Regions from separate parts of the Janthinobacterium woesei genome, predicted to be linked through region 1. Evidence: predicted binding sites of a transcription regulator. Region 1 holds the regulator's gene; each other region holds the start of a gene.

Region 1 (5,242 bases):
CGACGATAATCGTGAAAGTCTGCAACTGGGCTGGTTCGCCGGTTTTCCCGGCGGCGAACGCCTGATCTCGGGCGATGTCTCGTCGGCCGCCGACCAGGTGGGCCACTTGAACCTGATCCATCCGGGCCGCATCCAGGTGTTCGGCCACCAGGAAATCAATTATTACCAGCGCCTGAAGGTCAACACGCGCACCCACGTGATTGGTGAGCTGATCGCCGGCGGTCCGCCCGCGCTGATCATCGCGCAAGGCCTAGAAACGCCGCCCGACATCCTCGCCATCTGCGACGAACAAAACATTCCCCTGTTCTCGACCCCGCTGCCGGCCGCGCAGGTGATCGACTTCCTGCGCGTCTACCTGTCGAAAAAGTTGGCGCAGCGCATCATCATGCATGGCGTCTTCATGGACGTGCTTGGCGTGGGCGTTCTGATCACGGGCGACTCGGGCCTGGGTAAGAGCGAACTGGGGCTGGAATTGATCTCGCGCAGCCACGGTCTGGTGGCCGACGACGCCGTCGAATTCTCGCGCATTGCGCCCAACATGATCGAAGGGCGCTGCCCGCCCCTGCTGCAAAACCTGCTCGAAGTGCGGGGCCTGGGTTTGCTCGACATCAAGGCCATCTTTGGCGAAACGGCCGTGCGCCGCAAGATGCGTTTGAAGCTCATCGTGCACCTGGTGCGCCGCAATGCGCTGGAAGAAGAAGTTGAGCGCCTGCCCTTCCTGTTCCCCACGGAAGACGTGCTGGGCTTGCCCGTGCGCAAGGTCGTCATCCCCGTCGCCGCCGGCCGCAACATCGCCGTACTGCTGGAAGCGGCCGTACGCAACACCATCTTGCAACTGCGCGGCATCGATACCTTGCAGGAGTTTATGGAACGGCAACGTTTGGCGATGAGCGGTGACTAGCGTTGCAAGGAGTTCGCCCTTGCAAGGGCGAACCGTTGCGCAGGCACGAAGCAATGCTTCGTGAATCCCCTGCTACACCAACGATTAGCAATGAGCGGGGACTAGTCTGCAATGGAGTCCTCGCTTGCAAGCGAGGACCGTTGCGCAGGTGGAGAGCCATGCTCTCCGAAGTCCCTGCTACACCAACGACTCGCCATGAGTGGCGACTAGTTACTGGCGCCAATATCATAATTTTTCATAACCAACACTACAGCCTCAATTGCAATAATCTGTAAAGATAATTGCCGCAGGGGCAGAACGTCGATCTTTATTGTATGATCGGCGTATGCATATCGTCCTTATTACCGGAATATCCGGCTCCGGCAAATCCGTCGCGCTCAATGTGCTGGAAGATGCCGGCTACTATTGTGTCGACAACCTGCCGCCAGCCTTGCTGCCCAGCCTAGTGCAAACCTTGCTCGACGAAGGCACGCCACAGCTAGCCGTGGCCGTCGATGCGCGCAGCGCCGAATCGCTGGCCAGCCTGCCACACAACGTGGCCCTGCTGCGCGACCAGGGGCATGACGTGAAAGTCATGTTCCTCACAGCCACCACGCATTCGCTGGTGGCGCGTTTCTCGGAAACGCGGCGCAGCCATCCCCTGTCGCACGAATTGCGGCCAAACCAGAATCCGGCCAGCCGCCGCACCCTGATCGAGTGCATTTCGGAAGAGCGCGAGCGCCTGTCGACCATCGAACAGCTGGGCCATGTGATCGATACGTCGGAACTGAGCGCCAACAAGCTGCGTGGCTGGATCAAGGAAATCATCGCCACCGAGCGCGCGCCGCTGACCCTGTTCTTCGAATCGTTCGCCTTCAAGCTGGGCGTGCCGCTCGACGCCGATTTCGTCTTCGATGTGCGGGCCTTGCCAAATCCGTATTACGACCTGGCCCTGCGGCCACTCGACGGGCGCGACGCTCCCGTGATCGCCTTTCTCGACTCACAGCCCAGTGCACTGGAACTGCTAGCCGACATCCGCGCCTTCATCGAAAAATGGTTGCCATCGTTCAAGTCCGACAACCGCAGCTACCTGACGGTGGCCCTGGGCTGCACGGGCGGCCAGCATCGCTCGGTGTACATGGCGGAACGGCTGGCGCAGTATTTCGGCGCGAACGAAAGAGTCGTCCTTCGCCACCGCGAACGCTCCTGATTAATCGAGGTGGCGCACCAGGGTGCATTCCATGCGCAGGCAATCAGCCAGGCCCAGATGCGCACCCCGCTGCAGCAATTCCAGGGTCACCGACATCATCAGCGGCGAGCGTAGGCGCATGGCCGCCACGGAACCGGCGCCGGCGCCGAAGTGGCGGTCCAGCGCCACGCGCGCCATCTCCAGCGACAGGCAATTCAAGGCTTTCGGAGGCAGGAAAGAAGTGAGAGTGACAACATACTAGCGCCTTCGCCGCCCAGATTGCGTTCCGCAGGGCGCAAAAAAGGGCGCAGTATGTATGCGCCCTTAGTTGATCACAACTGGTTGGAAGCGGCAGGCCGTTTACACGGCGGCGACTTCGTCTTCCGAGTTGTCTGGCAGATGCTTGATCGCCTCTTTACCGTGCCCTTGCACTTTGCTTTTGTACTTCATCACTTGCCGGTCCAGCTTGTCGATCAGGGTATCGATCGCGGCGTACAGGTCTTGCGACAGGCTTTCCACGTACACAGTTTTACCACTAAGGCGCAGGTTGACTTCAGCCTTTTGGCGTTTCTCTTTCTCTTTGAGGTTGTCGACGGTCAGAATCACGGCAATATCGATGACTTGATCGAAATGACGTTTCACGCGTTCCAGTTTCGTTTGTACGTATTCACGGATGGCTGGTGTCACTTCAAGATGATGTCCGCTGATGGTGAGATTCATACACACTCCTAAAGATGATCGGGTTCGTGCGGTATCCATCGTATCCGGCCCGCAGAGGAACCGAAAAAACTACAAGCACTTACGCAGACTCACTGGCGGAATTTTCAACGCTTCCCGGTATTTGGCAACAGTCCGTCGCGCAATCACCATGCCTTGTTCTCCCAGCATGTCCGCAATCTTACTGTCGGATAAAGGATTTTTAGGGTCTTCTGCTCCTGTCAGTTGCACGATCAATGCCCGTATCGCCGTCGATGACGCCTCGCCCCCCGCTTCGGTCGCGACGTGGCTACCAAAGAAATATTTCAACTCAAACATGCCATGCGGGGTCAGCATGTACTTTTGGGTTGTTACCCGCGAGATAGTACTCTCGTGTAAACCCAGTGTATCAGCTATTTCACGGAGCACAAGGGGACGCATGGCAACGGCGCCATGCGAGAAAAAATTCTTTTGTCGTTCTACTATCGCCTGCGCCACGCGCAAGATCGTGTCGAAGCGCTGGCGCATGTTCTTGATCAGCCACTTGGCTTCCTGCAACTGTGCACCCATGGCAATTTCGCCCTTGCCCTGCTTCAACAAATTGGCATACATGGCATTCACGCGCAGGCGCGGCATGACGTCGTTGTTCAGGGTCACCTGCCAGCCATTGCGGGCGCGCTTGACGACGACGTCGGGTACCACGTAATCGGACACGTCCGAGGCGAACACGGCGCCCGGATGCGGATTGCACAGGCGAATGACCGTCTGCGCCTCGCGCAAGTCTTCATCGTCGCAATCGAGGGCTTTTTTCAGCTTGTTGAAATCGCGCTGGGCAAACCAGGCCAGGTGCTTTTCCACGATGACGAGGGCCATGCGCCGCGTCACCATGGCGATGTGCGGAAAACGCTTGATTTGCAGCGCCAGGCATTCGGATGCATTGCGCGCGCCCACGCCGGACGGATCGAAACTTTGCAGCAGGGACAGCGCCGTGCGCAGCTCGTCGACGTCGATTTCCAGCTCTTCGGGCAGGCGCGCCAGGATGTCGTCAAGCGACTCTTCCAGGTAGCCATTGTCGTCGAGCGCGTCGATGATCAGCTCGACCAGCGCGCGGTCGCGCAATTCCAGCACCGTCACGCGCATCTGCTCCATCAAGTGCTCGCGCAGGGTGCAGTGGTGGGCTTCGAGTTGCGGGCGGGAATCTTCGTCGTCGGGCGCCTTGCCGCGGCTCGCTTCGCTCCAGTCGTTGTCGCCGCCCTCCATGGCAGCCGGACTATCGCCCGCCTCGCCGTCAAACGGTTCCGCTTCGGCCGCTGCGGCAGGCGCTTCCTGGCCGGGCGGTAATGGCGGCGCTTCCGCTGGCGCGGCCGTGGAACTCAAGGCGCCATCGGACAGCAGGCGCAGCGAGCGGTCGAGCGGATCGTCGAGGCGTTCGAGCAGGGGATTGTCCGTCAACAGTTGCTCAAGCTCCTGATGCAATTCTAGGGTAGATAATTGCAACAGGCGTATCGATTGCTGCAACTGCGGCGTCAGTGCCAGGTGCTGCGAAGTGCGCAGCTGCAATGATTGTTTCATTGGCTCACATGCGGAAGTGTTCGCCCAGATAGACCCGGCGTACCGACTCGTTCGCGATGATGTCGTCGGGGCGTCCCGACGCCAGCACCGAGCCCTGGTTGATGATGTAGGCACGGTCGCAAATACCCAGCGTCTCGCGTACATTATGATCGGTGATGAGCACGCCGATATTGCGCTCCTTCAAGAAACGCACGATACGCTGGATTTCGATCACGGCGATCGGGTCGACACCGGCGAATGGTTCGTCGAGCAGCACGAAACGCGGGTCGGTGGCCAGCGCGCGGGCGATTTCCACACGGCGGCGCTCGCCACCGGACAGCGACAGTGCCTGGTTCTCGCGCAGCTTTTCAATCTGCAGGTCGGCAAGCAGCTTGTCCAGACGCTCCTCGATCTCGGCCTTCGTCAAAAGGCGGCCTTCGAAGGTCTGGATTTCCAGCACGGCGCGGATATTGTCTTCCACCGTCAGCTTGCGGAACACGGACGCTTCCTGCGGCAGGTAGGACAGGCCCATCTGCGCGCGGCGGTGGATCGGCAGGCGGGAAATATCCACGCCGCTGATATCGATGGTGCCGCCATCGGACGGCACCAGGCCAACGATCATGTAGAACGAGGTGGTCTTGCCGGCGCCGTTCGGTCCCAGCAAGCCCACCACTTCGCCGCATTCGACTTGCAGCGAGACATCATGTACGACTTGCCGCTTGCCATAGGTTTTCTGCAGCCCGCGAACGATCAGGGTGCTGCCGCAACGTGTATTGTCCATTATTTCTTTCCTGGCGCGGGCGCCGCAGGCGCTTTCTCCGCTGCGGGTGCCTTGGGCTTCGGCTGGATCACCATGCGCACGCTGCCGGCGCCCGGGGTGCTGGTGCCGCTGTCCGAATTTTCCATCTTGAACACTTCATTGCGGC
Region 2 (5,242 bases), on a different contig from region 1:
AGCCGCCGATCAGCTTCGAGCCACGGCTAGGTACGACGATGGGCGCTGTTTCCAGGCTGCTCTCGGCCAGCAGGCTTTCCTTGGCGCTGCGGCAGCCGTAGGTCAGCGCGCGCATTTGCCAGGCGTCAAGCTGGGTGCCGTTGGCGGCCAGCTTGCGCGCCACCAGGTGCGCCAGGGCCAGGTCCATATTGTCGCCGCCCAGCAGGATGTGTTCGCCCACGGCCACGCGGTGCGGTTCGAGCACGCCGCCCTGTTCGAGTACGGCGATCAGCGAAAAGTCGCTGGTGCCGCCGCCCACGTCGATGACTAAAATGATGTCGCCCGGCTTGACTTCCTTGCGCCAGCGCCCTTCGCTGGTCTGGATCCAGCTGTACAGGGCCGCCTGCGGCTCTTCCAGCAAGGTCAATGCGGTGTAGCCGGCCGCCTGCGCCGCTTCCATCGTCAATTCGCGCGCGGCCGGGTCGAACGAAGCGGGAATCGTCACGGTGATTTCCTGCTGCGCGAACGGCGCTTGCGGGTGGGCGTTGTCCCAGGCTTGGCGCAAGTGCGTCAGGTAGCGCGTGGCGGCAGTAATCGGCGAAATGCGTGCCACTTCCGCCGGTGCGTCGTTGGGCAAGATGGCAGCGCGGCGGTCCACGCCCGGGTGGCACAGCCAGCTTTTCGCGCTCGAGACCAGGCGGATCGGCGTGGTGGCGCCACGGCTGCGGGCCATTTCGCCCACCACGAATGGCGCTTCGGCTTCCTGCGTGACCCAGGGCAGGGCCAGGTCGCCCGCCGCCACTTCATCGGCGTGCGGCAGGTACACAAACGATGGCAGTAGTGAAAGGTCTTCGACGGTGCCTGGCGCCGACAGTTGCGGCACTTTCAGCACGCCGTGGCTGGACTTTTCGCCGTCGCTTTCATCGAGGTTGACATAGGACAGGGCACTGTGGGTGGTGCCCAGGTCGATGCCGATGGCGTAGCGGGGGCTGTTGTTGATTACGTCGCTCACAGTTCCACCTCGGCCGGGGCCAGGATGGCGGCGTCGTGCTGCTCGCTCAATTTTGGCAGGCGCACGCTGGCTGCGCGCCAGCCGCGATGGCTCAAGGTGCCCGTAAATGGCGCCGAGCCGACCACGTTGCCCGTCAGGCGCACGCTGGCCGGGTCAAAACCATCGTGCAGCACGATGCGGCTGCCCTCGGCTTCCTGGCGCACCGGTTCGATGCTGAAATAGTCGCGCATGACCTTGGCGCAGCCTTCATGCACCACGCGCGCGGCCGCGCCGATGTCGGCATCGGCATGGCTGCCCAGGTTTTCCTGGGTAAAGTCGATCAGGCGCGCTTCGCGCTGCAGCAGTGCCAGCAATTGCAGGGCGGCATCCGGCGTGGCTTCTTTCAAGATGACGGGAGCGGCGGCCGGCGTCGGCACGGGGGCCACCGGCGCCACAGGTGCGGCCTCGGGCAGTGACAGCTTTTCCACGCGGGCCGCATAGGCGGCGTCCGACAGGGTGCTGAAAAAGGCGCCAAAGGCCAGCGGGACTCTGCGCCAGAACGATGGGTGGGACGATGATGTGCTCATGGGAACTCGTTTCTCTGATCTGTAGGGAGGCGTCGGCGGTGCGGGGTGGCCGGGCCGCTTCGCAAGGTGGTGCATGCGCCGGCCCTGTTGCACAGGCGCCGGCTGGCGTTTGCCCGCATGATACCAGTTACGGCGCCGGCGCCAAAGTTGCAGCGGCCTCCCACTGCGGCAAAAAGTCCGCATTTTTATTGCGCTAGCGCAAGAGAACAGTGGATAGACGTGTCTTTCGACTAAAATCGCCCCTTGTTTTTTCCTCATGGTTTTCATGTGGCAATAAGCTTGGCGCAAGCAGGGCCTTCATCTTGACAAGAGGACTACATGAACAAGCGCATGACATTGCTGGCATTGGCTGGTCTCATTATCCTGGCCGGTTGCGGCAGCAAGGGCGAGAGCGGCGGCCAGTCCAGCGCCGCGCGCCTCGACGGCAAGGAAAAGGGCAGCCAATTGCTGGCCTATGAGCATAGCGTCAGCGTCGACGCGCACGAGGCGCAAGTGCGGCCCCTGTATGAAAAAGTGCTGGCCGCCTGCAAGGCCGATACGGAAAATGGCTGTCTGCTACTCGATTCCAGCCTCGACAGCGGCCGCTATGTGCACGCGCGCATCAGCATGCGCGCCAAGCCGGCGGGCATCAAGAAGCTCGTCGCGCTGGTCTCGGCCGAAGGCGAGGTCACCAGCGAGGGCACCAAGGTGGAAGACCTGGGCCGTCCTGTGCTCGATAACAGAAAGCGCCTGGAAATGCTGAAGCAATACCAGGCCCAGCTGCAAGACCTGGAACAGCGCTCGGCTGTGAATGTCGATGCCCTGATCAAGGTGAGCAAGGAACTGGCCACGGTGCAAGTCGAGCTGGAGCAGGCGACGGCGGCCGATGCCCTGTTGATGCAGCGCATCGATACGGACTTGCTGAACGTGGCCATCAGCGCCGAAGGCAAGCATTCGTTCTGGACGCCCATCAAGCGCGCGCTGGGTAATTTCACGGAAAACCTGTCGGCAGGCGTGGCTAACGCCATCACGGCCATGGCGTATATCCTGCCGTGGCTGCTCGCTTTCGTGCTGCTGTTCCCGCTGGGGCGCAAGGGCTGGCGCCGCCTGCGAGGGGCGCCGCGCAAGGACTAACTGCGCGCGCACCGTTCTACGGCAAAAAGACCCCGGCTGCACAGTCCTTGTGCAGCCGGGTTTTTTTTCGGGCGGCAATGTCGTGCGTGCACCACGGCGTGGCGCGTGCACCATGCCCGCTGGGCAAAGATGCTGGCATGCATTCTGCTTTAACAACAATGTATGCCCTTGATTGACACCCACGTAACCACCACAGGAGTCCCCATGTCACGACGCATCATCCTGAAAGCGGCAGCCGCAGGCGCACTGGCCCTGGCCACCTCCACCTTTACGCAGGCAGCCTTTGCCGCCGACACGATCAAGGTGGGCATCTTGCACTCCTTGTCGGGCACCATGGCCATCTCTGAAACGTCGCTGAAAGACGTTGCCCTGATGACGATTGCCGAAATCAATGCCAAGGGCGGCGTGCTGGGCAAGAAGCTGGAAGCCGTGGTGGTCGATCCCGCGTCGAACTGGCCATTGTTCGCGGAAAAAGCGCGCCAGCTGGTGGCGCAAGACAAGGTTGCCGTGGTGTTTGGCTGCTGGACGTCGGTGTCGCGCAAATCGGTCTTGCCGGTCTTCAAGGAACTCAACAGCCTGCTGTTCTATCCCGTGCAATACGAGGGCGAGGAGCTGGAAAAGAATGTGTTTTATACGGGCGCCGCACCGAACCAGCAGGCGATCCCGGCCGTGGAATATCTGCTGAGCAAGGATGGCGGCGGGGCCAAGCGCTTTGTGCTGCTGGGTACGGATTATGTGTATCCGCGCACCACCAACAAGATCCTGCGCGCCTTCTTGAAAAGCAAAGGCGTGAAGGATAGCGATATCAGCGAGGTCTATACGCCATTCGGCCACGCCGACTACCAGACCATCGTCGCCAATATCAAGAAATTTTCCACCGGCGGCAAGACGGCCGTCATTTCCACCATCAATGGCGACTCGAACGTGCCGTTCTACAAGGAATTGGGCAATGCCGGCCTGAAAGCTACCGACGTTCCCGTGGTGGCGTTTTCCGTGGGCGAGGAAGAGCTGCGCGGCATCGATACCAAGCCGCTGCTGGGCCACCTGGCCGCGTGGAATTATTTCGAATCCGTCAAAAATCCCGTCAACACGGCCTTCATCAAGCAGTGGAAAGCCTATGCCGTGGCGCAAAAGTTGCCGAACGCGGGCTCGGTGGTGACGAACGACCCGATGGAAGCGACCTACGTGGGCATCCACATGTGGGCGCAAGCCGTGGAAAAGGCGAAATCGACGGATACGGACAAGGTGATCGCCGCCATGGCGGGCCAAAGCGTCAAGGCGCCGTCCGGCTTTACCCTGACCATGGATGCGACGAATCACCACTTGCACAAGCCCGTGATGATCGGCGAGATCAAGGCCGATGGGCAATTTAATGTCGTGTGGAAAACCAGGGAACCGATCCGCGCCCAGCCGTGGAGCCCGTTTATCAAGGGCAATGAGGGCAAGCAGAAGCTGTAGAGCGACGCCTGCCGCTGCCGCTGCCGGGTTTGCGTCCGGTGGCGTTGACCATCAACGTTTTCCCGGGATATCAATGAGGCTATTCACATCGCTGCTGGCCGTCGCCTGCCTGTGCCTGTCGTCCTTGGCGCAGGCGGTCATCCCTGCCGGCCTGTTGACACCGCTGGCAGGTGACGACCCTGAAGCCCGCGTGGCCGCCGTGGCGCAGATTGCCGCGCTGGCCACGCCGGACGCGGCCCGCTTGCTGCAAGCCTTGCAGGACGAGGCTGTCTATGCAACCCCCGACGGCAAGCTCTACATCGTTGACGGCGAGCAAGCCTATGATCCATCGACTGGCCAGCAACTGGCCGTGCCCGATGGCATCGACGGCGTGATAGTCAACAACCGCTTGCGCGCGGCCGTGGCGGGCGCCATGTCGGGCCTGACGCTGCTGGCGCCGGAACGGGCGCAAAGGCTGGCGGCCGCGCAGCAGCTGCAACAGTCTGTTGATCCTGCACAAATTCCCCTGATTCGCAAGGCGCTGGCGCAAGAAGGCGATGGCGAAATCCGGCAAATCCTGCAAGTGCTGATCGCCAGCGCCAACCTGCATGCGCCGGACGCCGCCACGCGCAAGCAAGCCGTGCAGGCATTGGCGGGCAGCAGCGATGCGCGCCTGCTGCCGGTATTGCAAGCCATGCTGGAAAAGGGGGCGGACGGCCGCGCGCACGAACCGGACCAAGCCGTGCAGCTGGCCGCCATCGAGACCTTGCGCCAGATCAAGGGCAGGGTGGCGCGCATGGAATTTGCCGGCAATGTGTTTTACGGCATCTCGCTGGGCAGCGTGCTGCTGCTCGCTGCGCTGGGGCTGGCCATCACCTTTGGCTTGATGGGCATCATCAACATGGCGCACGGCGAATTGCTGATGATAGGCGCCTACACCACGTATCTGTGCCAGCTGTTCTTCCGCAGTTACCTGCCGGGCATGCAGGATTGGTATTTGCTGGCCGCCTTGCCGGCCGCTTTTTTCGTCGCCGGCCTGGTCGGCGTGCTGCTGGAGCGCACGGTCATTCGCTGGCTGTACGGGCGGCCGCTGGAAACCCTGCTGGCCACCTGGGGCATCAGCCTGATCCTCATG
Region 3 (5,242 bases), on a different contig from region 1:
AAAGGCGGCGCGCTGGGCTTGCGTCAGCGCAACGGCATAGTTGACCGATTCGATGGCGGGAAACTGGCGCGCGATATCGAGGCCGCCCACGTAATCGTGGAACTGCCGGCGCGTGAGGTTTTCGCTGGTGCGAAACAGCGCTTCGAGTCCGCGCAGCAGGTCGGCATAGCCTTTCACGCGCGTCGCCAGGCTATGCTGGGCGCCATGCGTGAGGTTGTCGAAACGCTGTTCGGCGTCATCATCGACGGTGCGCGCCGCCCCCGCATACAGGGCACCGCCCACCGCCAGCGCCAGCAGCACGCCTGCCGCCCAGATCCTGATGCCCGCTGCCGTCCCGCCTTTGCTCAAAGTGTGCATTGTCGATCGCTTATTCCGGTTCCTCGAATGTGGGGCGCAATCCCGCACAGCAAGTACGAGGATACTATCAAAGCTCCTGCGCCACGCGTGTGCACATGAAAAAAAGCACGCGCAATGGTTGTCAATGATGGTCAATGCTTGTACGGGAAGGTATTCCAGGCCGACTGTGCGGCGCTGGCAAGGCAGCATGGACAACGCTCGCTCGTTGAAACGAAGTGACTGGACGGCGGCCGATACGCAGCTCAGGCGGAAGCGGCCAACAGGTTTGCCGCGCCATGCGCATCCCAGGCATCGGCGCAGCGCACCACTTCGCCCACGACGATGATGCTGGGGCTGCCAAGGCCGCTGGCCAGCAAGTCGGCAGGTAAATCGTGCAAGGTACTCAGCAACTGGCGCTGCGCGGCCAGGCTGGCCGATTGCACCACGGCCACCGGCGTGCCCGGCGCCATGCCGCCGGCCAGCAAGCCCGCTTGGATGGCAGCCACGCGCGCCACGCCCATATAGATAACCAGGGTCAGGCCACTTTGCGCCAGCGCAATCCAGTTCGGCTCCGAGGCACTATCCTTGCCATGGCCCGTGACGAAAATGGCGCCCTGGCTCCAGCTGCGGTGCGTCAGCGGCACGCCGATGCTGGCCGGCGCGGCCAGGCCGCTGCTGATACCCGGTATCACCTCGACTGCCACGCCGTGGCTGCGCAAATAGGCGCGCTCTTCCCCGCCACGGCCAAACAGATACGGGTCGCCCCCTTTCAGGCGCACCACGTGCAGGCCCGCACGCGCTTCAAGCAGCATCAAGCGCTCGATGAAGGCTTGCGGCGTGGAGGCGCAACCGCCCCGCTTGCCCACTTCGACCACGCGCACGCCAGGCGCCGCATGCGCCAGCACGGCGGGATTGACGAGGTCATCGATCAGCACCACGTCAGCGCGTGCGATGGCCTTCACGGCTTTCAGGGTCAGCAGGTCCGGGTCGCCGGGACCGGCACCGACCAGCGTTACGCTACCTTGTTGTGCCATGATGAAATCTCCAGTCAGAAAAAATGGCCGATGGCAAACGACGCCGCATACGCTTCCGGCGCGCTGCCATCCCACACCGCACCGTCGCACAGGGTCGATGTGCGCATGGGCGACGCTGGCAAGGGCGTCTGCGTCATTTCCGCCGCCTGGCGGTACAGGTCGATGCGGCTGACCTGCCTTGCCACGGCCAGGTAATCGGGTTCCTCGCGCAGCAAGCCCCAGCGCCGGTGCTGGGTCATGAACCACATGCCGTCCGACAGATACGGAAAATTGACGGCGCCGCCGTTGTAGAACCGCAAGCCGTGCGCCTCGTCCCACGTCTTGCCCAGCCCATCCTGGTAATGGCCGAGGATGCGCGGCGCCAGCATTTCCTGCGGCGTATGCAGATAGGCGGGGTCGGCCAGGGTGGCCGCCATGGCCATGCGGTTTTCATCGCTGGCGTCGATCCAGCGCCCCGCGTCGAGCACTGCGGCGATCAGGGCGCGGCAAGTGTTCGGATGCTGGCGCGCAAACGCGGCGCTGGTGCCCAGCACCTTGCCCGGGTGGTCGGGCCAGATCTGCCCGCTGGTGGCAGCCGTCACGCCCACGCCATCGACGATGGCCTTGTAGCCCCACGGTTCGCCCGCGCAAAAACCATCCATCTGGCCGGCGCGCAAGGCTGCCACCATCTGCGACGGCGGCACCGTCATCACGCGCGCATCGCGCAGCGGGTCGATGCCATGCGCGGCCAGCCAGTACTGCAGCAGCATTGCATGGTTGCCCGTTGGAAAAGTATGCGCAAACGCAAATGGCCGCGCCGCGCCGCGCATGTGCTGCGCCAGGGATGGGCCATCGTGGGCGCCCTCGCGCGCCAGCGCCGCCGACAGGGTCACTGCCTGGCCGCTGTGATTCAGGTTCATCAACACAGCCATGTCACTGTGCTGCCCGCCGATGCCCATCTGCACGCCATACACGAGGCCATACAACACGTGGGCCGCGTCGAGCTCGCCGCTGTTCAATTTATCGCGCACGCCAGCCCACGACATCTCGCGGCTCAGCTCGATCTTGATGCCGTATCGTTCATCGAAGCCCAGCTTCGATGCCATCACCAGCGAGGCGCAGTCGGTCAATGGCAGGTAGCCGACGCGTATCGTCTGTTTTTCCGGATGCATGGACCGCATCACGTGGGCGCTGCTTCCTGCTTGGCTGCCCGCTTGCTTTGTCATACCATTCCTTGCTGAAAGATGCCATCTTGCCGCGCCACCGTCCGTGGCCAGGCTACCCTCACCGAGCAGCAAAGAGCGTGCCAGCAACGCAAGATGATTTGCCGTGCATAGCGGCTGGAAATGCACTGAAATGGTGCAACGCACCAGAATGCATCATGAAAGGCACGTGGATACCTCATCCCAGCAAGTCCTCCACGTCGATGATGCGCTGGGCAATGTCCGCCAGTTTCAGCTTCTTGTTCATGGCCATGCTGCGCAGGCGCTGGTAAGCCTGCTCTTCCGTCAAGCCGTGATGCGTCATCAACAGGCCTTTGGCCCGCTCGATGACCTTGCGTTCCTGCAACTTGTGGCGCGTGTCGAGCAATTCGGCGCGCAATTTCTCTTCCTGGCGAAAGCGCGCCAGGGCCACGTTGAGCACGGGCAGGATGCGCTCGGCCTGCAAGCCGGCCACGATGTAGGCCGAAACGCCGGCCGCCATGGCCGCATCGATGCTCGCCGTGGCGCCGTCTTGCGTGAATAGCACGATAGGGCGGCGCTCTTCGCGCGTGGCGATGACGATGTGCTCGAGCACGTCGCGCGCGTCCGATTCGGCGTCGATGATGATGAGATCGGGCTGCAGCTGCGCGATGCGCTCAGGAAGGTAGAGGTCGGCAGGCAGGGAGGCGACGATGTCAAAGCCCGATTCCAGCAAGCCGATACGCAGAGCATTGCCGCGCTGCACTTGTGCCGCCAATGCCGCATTCTCGTGCACGCCGTGCTCGATGATGGTATTGACGACAACGATGCGCAGGGGTCGATCAAGCGCTGGCTGGGTACGGCTGGACGTCATGGGAGCTATCTACAGTGGCTAAACAATAACCACTGTAGCAAGCAAGAATCAAACCAGACGCGTTTCTCTTATTTCAAGGTCGGCATGGCAAACTCGGCGCCGGCAGCCGTGGAAGCGGGCCAGCGCTGCGTGACGGCTTTCTGTTTCGTGTAGAAACGCACCGATTCCGGGCCATGCGCGTGATGGTCGCCAAACAGGCTGCGCTTCCAGCCGCCGAAGCTGTGGAAGGCCATCGGCACGGGAATCGGCACATTCACGCCCACCATGCCTACTTGCACGCGGTGCGTGTACTCGCGCGCGGTGCCCCCATCGCGCGTGTAGATGGCCGTGCCGTTGCCGTATTCGTGCGCATTGACCAGGTCCAGCGCCGTGGCGAAATCGGGCACGCGCACGATGCACAGCACGGGGCCGAAGATTTCCTCTTTATAGATCGTCATGGCGGGCGTGACGTGGTCAAACAGGCTGCCACCGAGGAAAAAGCCCTGTTCGTGGCCCGGCAAGACGAAACCGCGCCCATCGCAGACCAGTTTCGCGCCCTCTTGCACGCCGGTGGCGATATAACCGCTGATCTTGTCCTTGTGCACCTGCGTCACCACGGGGCCCATTTCGGCCTGCAAATCCATGCCCTGCGTGATTTTTAACGCCGCAATGCGCGGCACCAGCGCGTCGACCAGTTGATCGGCCACATTGCCCACCGCCACCACCACCGAGATGGCCATGCAGCGCTCGCCAGCCGAACCGAAGGCCGCGCCCATCAGCGCATCGACCGTCTGGGCGATATCTGCGTCCGGCATGACGACCATATGGTTTTTCGCGCCGCCCAGGGCTTGCACGCGCTTGCCTTGCGCACAGCCGGTGGCGTAGATGTATTCGGCAATCGGCGTGGAGCCGACGAAGCTGACGGCGCGCACGTCCGGGTGGTGCAGCAAGCCATCGACGGCTTCCTTGTCGCCCTGCACCACGTTGAAGACGCCGTCAGGCAAGCCCGCGTCCGTCAGCAGTTGCGCCAGCAGCAGGCTGGCCGACGGGTCGCGCTCCGACGGTTTCAAGACGAAGGTGTTGCCGCAGGCAATGGCCATGGGGAACATCCACATCGGCACCATGACGGGAAAGTTGAATGGCGTGATGCCGGCGCACACGCCCAGTGCCTGGCGGATCGACCAGGCGTCGATGCCGCCGGCCACTTGTTCGCTGTATTCGCCCTTCATCATTTGCGGAATGCCGCAGGCAAACTCCACCACTTCGATGCCGCGCGTCACTTCCCCCTTGGCATCCGTAAACACCTTGCCGTGTTCAGCCGTGATCAAGGCCGCCAGCTGATCGGAATGTTCTTCCAGCAACTCCTTGAACTTGAACATGACCCGCGCGCGGCGCAGGGGCGAGGTTTGCGACCAGGCGGGAAACGCCGCGTGGGCGGCGGCCACGGCCGCGTTCAATTCACTGGGCGTGGCCAGCGAGACCTTTGCCGTGACCGCTCCCGTGGCGGGATTGAACACGTCGCTGCTGCGCTCGGAGCGCGATACCATGGGGTTGCCACCGATAAAGTGGCCGATCATTTGCGTCGTCATCTTGCTTCCTTCATTATTGAGTCATCAGCCATTCATGGGCCGGGTCATTCTTGAAATGCCACACCCGTTTCGGGCCGGCCATCACGTTCAGGTAGTAACCGTCGTAGCCATATGGCACGGTGACGGGGTGGTAGCCGCGCGGCACCATCACCACATCGTGGTTTTCCACGGCCATGGCTTCGTCGATGGAGCGGTCATCCGTGTAGACCCGTTGATACGCAAAGCCCTGCTCGGGATTCAAGCGGTGGTAATAGGTTTCTTCCAGCGAAC
Region 4 (5,242 bases), on a different contig from region 1:
GGCGCCGTCCTGGTGATACACCTTGGCGAAGGCTTGCTGCACCGTCTGGATGGCCGCACCGATGGCCACGTCGCCACCCAGTTGCTGCTGCAGGTAGGGCGCGGCCGACAGGTGGTCCGCATGCGCGTGGGTTTCCAGCAGCCAGCGGCATTGCAAGCCGTGTTCACGCACGAAGGCGATCACCTTGTCGGCGGACGTGGTCGAAGTGCGGCCCGCCTTCGGATCGTAGTCGAGCACGGAATCGATGATGGCGCAGTCCAGGCCATCGGCTGCGTAGACGACATAGGTGACGGTGGCGGTGGTCGGGTCGAAGAAGGCTTGGATTTGAGGAGTCATCACGGCGGCAAGGTGCGGAGAGGGAGCGCCATTATATCGTCACAGTTCGCTAAAAAAATGCTGTGAATTAGCTTTTGTCATGCAAAAAACAGATAAGGGATCGGGCTTGCACGCTATACAGCCGTGCGCACCCTGCGCCTTGCTGCGTGGTAATCTCATTCCTACAAGGAGGAATTCATGAACGATACCACTGCACGCAGCGAGCAATACCGCGGTTTTACGATTTCCGTGACCCCGCAAAAAGACAATGGCGACTTGTGGGACTTTAGCTACCGCCTGCAGCGCGAAGGTGAATCCGAGGCGCAGGCCATCACGCGCAGCCGCACCCTGGGTGGCTACCAGGCCCCCGAGACGGCATGCCTGGCCGGGCTGGAAGTGGCCAAGACGGAAGTGGATAACTTGCTGCGCCCTTGAGCCAGCGTAAATCGTTTAGCCAGAAGTTTGGCCTGATCGCGGCGCGGCGCGTGAACATGGCGCGTGAAACATATCGCCGCCGGCTGCGCTTCATGCTACGATTTACAATATTGAGTCAGTTCATATGGAGGCACCCATGGATAGCAGTTCTAAAATTCACTATAAAGGCTGGGAAATCGTTCCCTTGGTCGTGCCCACCACCGATGGCAAATGGTCAGCCAGCTGCGACATCGAACGCGCCACCGAGGAAGGACTGGAAGTCTTCGAAGGCTCGACCATGCAGTTCGTGCGCGACGACGAGGACGGCGCCATTGCCGCAGCCTGCGAAGAAGCGGTGCGCCAGATCGACAACATCATCGCCAATCCGCTGGTGCGGCTGGCCTAGTTTCCTGTCTTGTTTTTCACGCTTGCAGCCGGCCTTCGCCGGCTGTTTTTCTTTGCGCGCCCTGCTGCATCGTGCAATCCTGTGCGTATTGCATGTTTCAATAATGTTTCATGTGAAATAATGAAGCAAAAATGAAACATCTCAAGCATCCAGTGTGACAGCGCATGTTGCCATGCGTGACAGCCACGTAACGCCCGCCTGCGGCTGTTTCCCTGCGTTTTTACTCTGCCGCGTGGCGTTTTCCGCAACGCCGCATCGCCCTGGCACGGCATTTGCAATACTGATCCTCATAGCAAGTCCATGAAACATTCGGGACGACCCGATACCCCATAAGGTGCATACATGACTCAATACTCCGCAGGTGCCGCATTTCGCAAGGCCGTCCAGGAAGAATCCCCGCTGCAAGTCGTCGGCGCCATCAACGCCAACCACGCCTTGCTGGCCAAGCGCGCTGGCTACAAGGCCATTTATCTGTCCGGCGGCGGCGTCGCGGCCGGCTCCCTGGGCTTGCCCGACCTGGGCATTTCCAGCCTGGACGACGTATTGACCGATATCCGCCGCATCACCGATGTGTGCGACCTGCCGCTGCTGGTCGACGCCGACACGGGCTTCGGTTCATCCGCCTTCAACGTGGCGCGCACCGTCAAATCGATGATCAAGTTCGGCGCCGCCGGCCTGCACATCGAAGACCAGGTAGGCGCCAAGCGCTGTGGCCACCGTCCGGGCAAGGAAATTGTCAGCAAGGAAGAAATGGTCGACCGCATCAAGGCGGCCGTCGATGCGCGCACGGACCCGAACTTCGTCATCATGGCGCGCACCGATGCGCTGGCCGTCGATGGCCTGGAAGCTGCGCTTGAGCGCGCCGTCGCCTGCGTCGAAGCGGGCGCCGACATGATCTTCCCGGAAGCGATCACGGACCTGGACATGTACGCCACTTTCGCCAAGGCCGTCAACGTGCCTATCCTGGCCAACATCACGGAATTTGGCGCTACGCCGCTGTTCACCCTGGACGAACTGCGCAGCGCCCACGTGGGCCTGGCGCTGTATCCTTTGTCTGCTTTCCGCGCCATGAACAAGGCGGCCGAAAACGTCTACAAGGCGCTGCGCCGCGACGGCACGCAAAAGAATGTCGTCGACACCATGCAGACGCGCATGGAGCTGTATGAATCGATCAATTACCACGATTTCGAGCAAAAGCTCGATGCACTGTTCGCCGCGCAAAAGAAATAAAAACACCTGACCAAACCTACTGCGCGTCGCGATTTGCGGCCTGCGATGCTCGCTGTGCTCCAGCACAGCTGCGCTTCTTAGCCACAACTCACTGCCGCTCGCTACGGTTTTGTCAGGCGTTATAAATTACTATTATATTTTGGAGAAACCAATGAACGCACCGCAAGCCGCCCCCTTCAAGCCTAAAAAATCCGTCGCCCTGTCCGGCGTCACTGCCGGCAACACGGCGCTGTGCTCGGTCGGCAAGACCGGCAACGATTTGCACTACCGCGGCTACGACATCCTGGACGTGGCCGACAGCTGCGAATTCGAGGAAATCGCCTACCTGCTGGTGCACGGCAAGCTGCCGACGTCCGCCGAACTGAAAGGCTACAAGGCCAGGCTGAAGTCCTTGCGCGGCTTGCCTTCAAGCGTGAAAGCGGCGCTGGAAGCGCTGCCCGCCGCCGCCCACCCGATGGACGTGATGCGCACGGGCGTGTCGGTCCTGGGCTGCGCCTTGCCAGAAAAGGACGACCATAACGCGCCGGGCGCGCGCGACATCGCCGACCGTTTGATGGCCTCGTTCGGCTCCATGCTGCTGTACTGGTACCACTACAGCCATAACGGCAAGCGCATCGAAGTGGAAACGGACGACGACTCGATCGGCGGCCACTTCCTGCACTTGCTGCATGGCGAAAAACCCTCGGCGTCGTGGGAAAAAGCCATGCACACCTCCTTGATCCTGTACGCGGAACACGAATTTAATGCCTCCACCTTCACCAGCCGCGTCATCGCCGGCACGGGTTCGGACATCCATTCGGCCATCACGGGCGCCATTGGCGCGCTGCGCGGCCCGAAACACGGCGGCGCGAATGAAGTGGCGCTGGATATTCAAAAGCGCTACGACAACGCCGACGAAGCGGAAGCGGACATCCGCGAGCGCGTATCGAACAAGGAAGTGGTGATCGGCTTCGGCCACCCCGTCTACACGATTTCCGACCCGCGCAATAAAGTCATCAAGGAAGTGGCGCGTTCGCTGTCCCAGGAAGCCGGTTCCACGAAAATGTTCGACATCGCCGAGCGCCTGGAAACGGTCATGTGGGAAATCAAGAACATGTTCCCTAACCTGGACTGGTTTTCGGCCGTGTCGTACCACATGATGGGCGTGCCGACGGCGATGTTTACGCCGCTGTTCGTCATTTCGCGCACTTCGGGCTGGGCCGCCCACATCATCGAGCAGCGCATCGACAACAAGATCATCCGCCCAAGCGCCAACTATGTCGGCCCGGAAGACCTGGAATTCGTGCCGATCAAGGACCGCAAATAATGAGTGCCAACATGATGAACACCCTGTACCGCAAACCCTTGCCGGGAACCGGGCTGGACTACTTCGACACGCGCGCCGCCGTCGATGCCATCGCGCCAGGCGCCTACGCCAGCTTGCCCTACACCTCGCGCGTGCTGGCCGAAAACCTGGTGCGCCGCTGCGACCCGGCCACCCTGAACGCTTCGCTGAGCCAGTTTATTGAACGGCGCCGCGATCTCGATTTCCCATGGTTCCCCGCGCGCGTCGTCTGCCATGACATCCTGGGCCAGACGGCCCTGGTCGACCTGGCCGGCTTGCGCGACGCCATCGCGGCCCAGGGCGGCGACCCGGCGCTGGTCAACCCCGTCGTGCCGACGCAACTGGTGGTCGACCATTCGCTGGCCGTCGAATGCGGCGGCTTCGACCCCGATGCCTTTGCCAAGAACCGCGCCATCGAAGACCGCCGCAATGAAGACCGTTTCGACTTCATCGACTGGACCAAGAAGGCCTTCAAGAACGTCGATGTGATTCCGCCAGGCAACGGCATCTTGCACCAGATCAATCTGGAGCGCATGTCGCCGGTGATCCAGGTGCAAGATGGTGTCGCCTATCCTGATACCCTGGTGGGCACGGATTCGCACACGCCGATGGTCGATGCACTGGGCGTGCTCGCCATCGGCGTGGGCGGGCTGGAAGCGGAAAGCGTGATGCTGGGGCGCGCCTCGTGGATGCGGCTGCCCGACATCATCGGCGTCCAGCTGACGGGCAAACCGCAGCCGGGCATCACGGCCACCGACACGGTGCTGGCGCTGACGGAATTCTTGCGCAAGCAGAAGGTCGTCTCGTCGTACCTGGAATTTTTCGGTGTAGGCGCCTCGCACCTGACGCTGGGCGACCGCGCCACGATTTCCAACATGGCGCCCGAATTTGGCGCCACGGCGGCCATGTTCTACATCGACGCGCAAACCATCAAGTATCTGAAATTGACGGGCCGCGACGATGAACTGGTCAAACTGGTGGAACTGTATGCGAAAGAGACGGGTTTGTGGGCCGACAGCCTGGTGGACGCGCAATACGAGCGCGTGCTGACGTTCGACCTGTCGTCCGTGGTGCGCAATATCGCCGGACCGTCGAACCCGCACAACCGCGTGCCGACCTCCGAACTGGCTGCGCGCGGCATTTCCGGCGTGGTGGAAAACGAACCGGGCAAGATGCCGGACGGCGCCGTCATCATCGCCGCCATTACCAGCTGCACCAATACGAACAACCCGCGCAACATGATCGCCGCCGGTTTGATCGCGCGCAATGCGAACCGCCTCGGTTTGACGCGTAAGCCTTGGGTGAAATCGTCGCTGGCGCCCGGCTCGAAAACCGTGGAACTATATCTGCAGGAAGCGGGACTGATGCCGGAACTGGAACAATTGGGCTTTGGCGTAGTCGGTTTTGCCTGCACCTCGTGCAACGGCATGTCGGGCGCGCTCGACCCTGTCATCCAGGACGAAGTGGTGTCGCGCGACCTGTACGCCACGGCAGTCTTGTCGGGCAACCGCAACTTCGACGGCCGCATCCACCCGTACGCGAAACAGGCTTTC

What was found. Region 1 encodes sigma-54, which starts transcription at its own class of promoters, with help from an activator protein. Its sites were predicted from a motif close to TGGCANGNAANCTGCTTT; they were not measured.
Region 2: urtA (urea ABC transporter substrate-binding protein) is a predicted target of sigma-54. The motif match lies at 2,804-2,821, and genes of this name have one in related genera.
Region 3: ACQ4W6_RS02245 (CmpA/NrtA family ABC transporter substrate-binding protein) is a predicted target of sigma-54. The motif match lies at 2,641-2,658, and genes of this name have one in related genera.
Region 4: prpB (methylisocitrate lyase) is a predicted target of sigma-54. The motif match lies at 1,397-1,414, and genes of this name have one in related genera.

The regions. Positions count from the first base shown of each region.
Region 1 covers NZ_JBNYXW010000001.1:220,873-226,114, reverse strand. Annotated here, with positions in the region: gene hprK (HPr(Ser) kinase/phosphatase) at 1-901, shown strand, start outside; gene rapZ (RNase adapter RapZ) at 1,227-2,090, shown strand; gene ACQ4W6_RS01040 (hypothetical protein) at 2,091-2,288, opposite strand; gene hpf (ribosome hibernation-promoting factor, HPF/YfiA family) at 2,430-2,789, opposite strand; gene ACQ4W6_RS01030 (RNA polymerase factor sigma-54) at 2,859-4,337, opposite strand; gene lptB (LPS export ABC transporter ATP-binding protein) at 4,342-5,097, opposite strand; gene lptA (lipopolysaccharide transport periplasmic protein LptA) at 5,097-5,242, opposite strand, start outside.
Region 2 covers NZ_JBNYXW010000010.1:74,142-79,383, reverse strand. Annotated here, with positions in the region: gene ACQ4W6_RS13190 (Hsp70 family protein) at 1-991, opposite strand, end outside; gene ACQ4W6_RS13185 (DUF2760 domain-containing protein) at 988-1,557, opposite strand; gene ACQ4W6_RS13180 (DUF4349 domain-containing protein) at 1,876-2,670, shown strand; gene urtA (urea ABC transporter substrate-binding protein) at 2,875-4,128, shown strand; gene urtB (urea ABC transporter permease subunit UrtB) at 4,202-5,242, shown strand, end outside.
Region 3 covers NZ_JBNYXW010000002.1:101,076-106,317, reverse strand. Annotated here, with positions in the region: gene ACQ4W6_RS02255 (CHASE domain-containing protein) at 1-357, opposite strand, end outside; gene cobA (uroporphyrinogen-III C-methyltransferase) at 600-1,370, opposite strand; gene ACQ4W6_RS02245 (CmpA/NrtA family ABC transporter substrate-binding protein) at 1,385-2,575, opposite strand; gene ACQ4W6_RS02240 (ANTAR domain-containing response regulator) at 2,751-3,404, opposite strand; gene ACQ4W6_RS02235 (CoA-acylating methylmalonate-semialdehyde dehydrogenase) at 3,473-4,972, opposite strand; gene iolB (5-deoxy-glucuronate isomerase) at 4,986-5,242, opposite strand, start outside.
Region 4 covers NZ_JBNYXW010000017.1:67,913-73,154, reverse strand. Annotated here, with positions in the region: gene ACQ4W6_RS19795 (MBL fold metallo-hydrolase) at 1-336, opposite strand, end outside; gene ACQ4W6_RS19790 (hypothetical protein) at 514-750, shown strand; gene ACQ4W6_RS19785 (hypothetical protein) at 887-1,135, shown strand; gene prpB (methylisocitrate lyase) at 1,478-2,365, shown strand; gene prpC (bifunctional 2-methylcitrate synthase/citrate synthase) at 2,517-3,671, shown strand; gene acnD (Fe/S-dependent 2-methylisocitrate dehydratase AcnD) at 3,686-5,242, shown strand, end outside.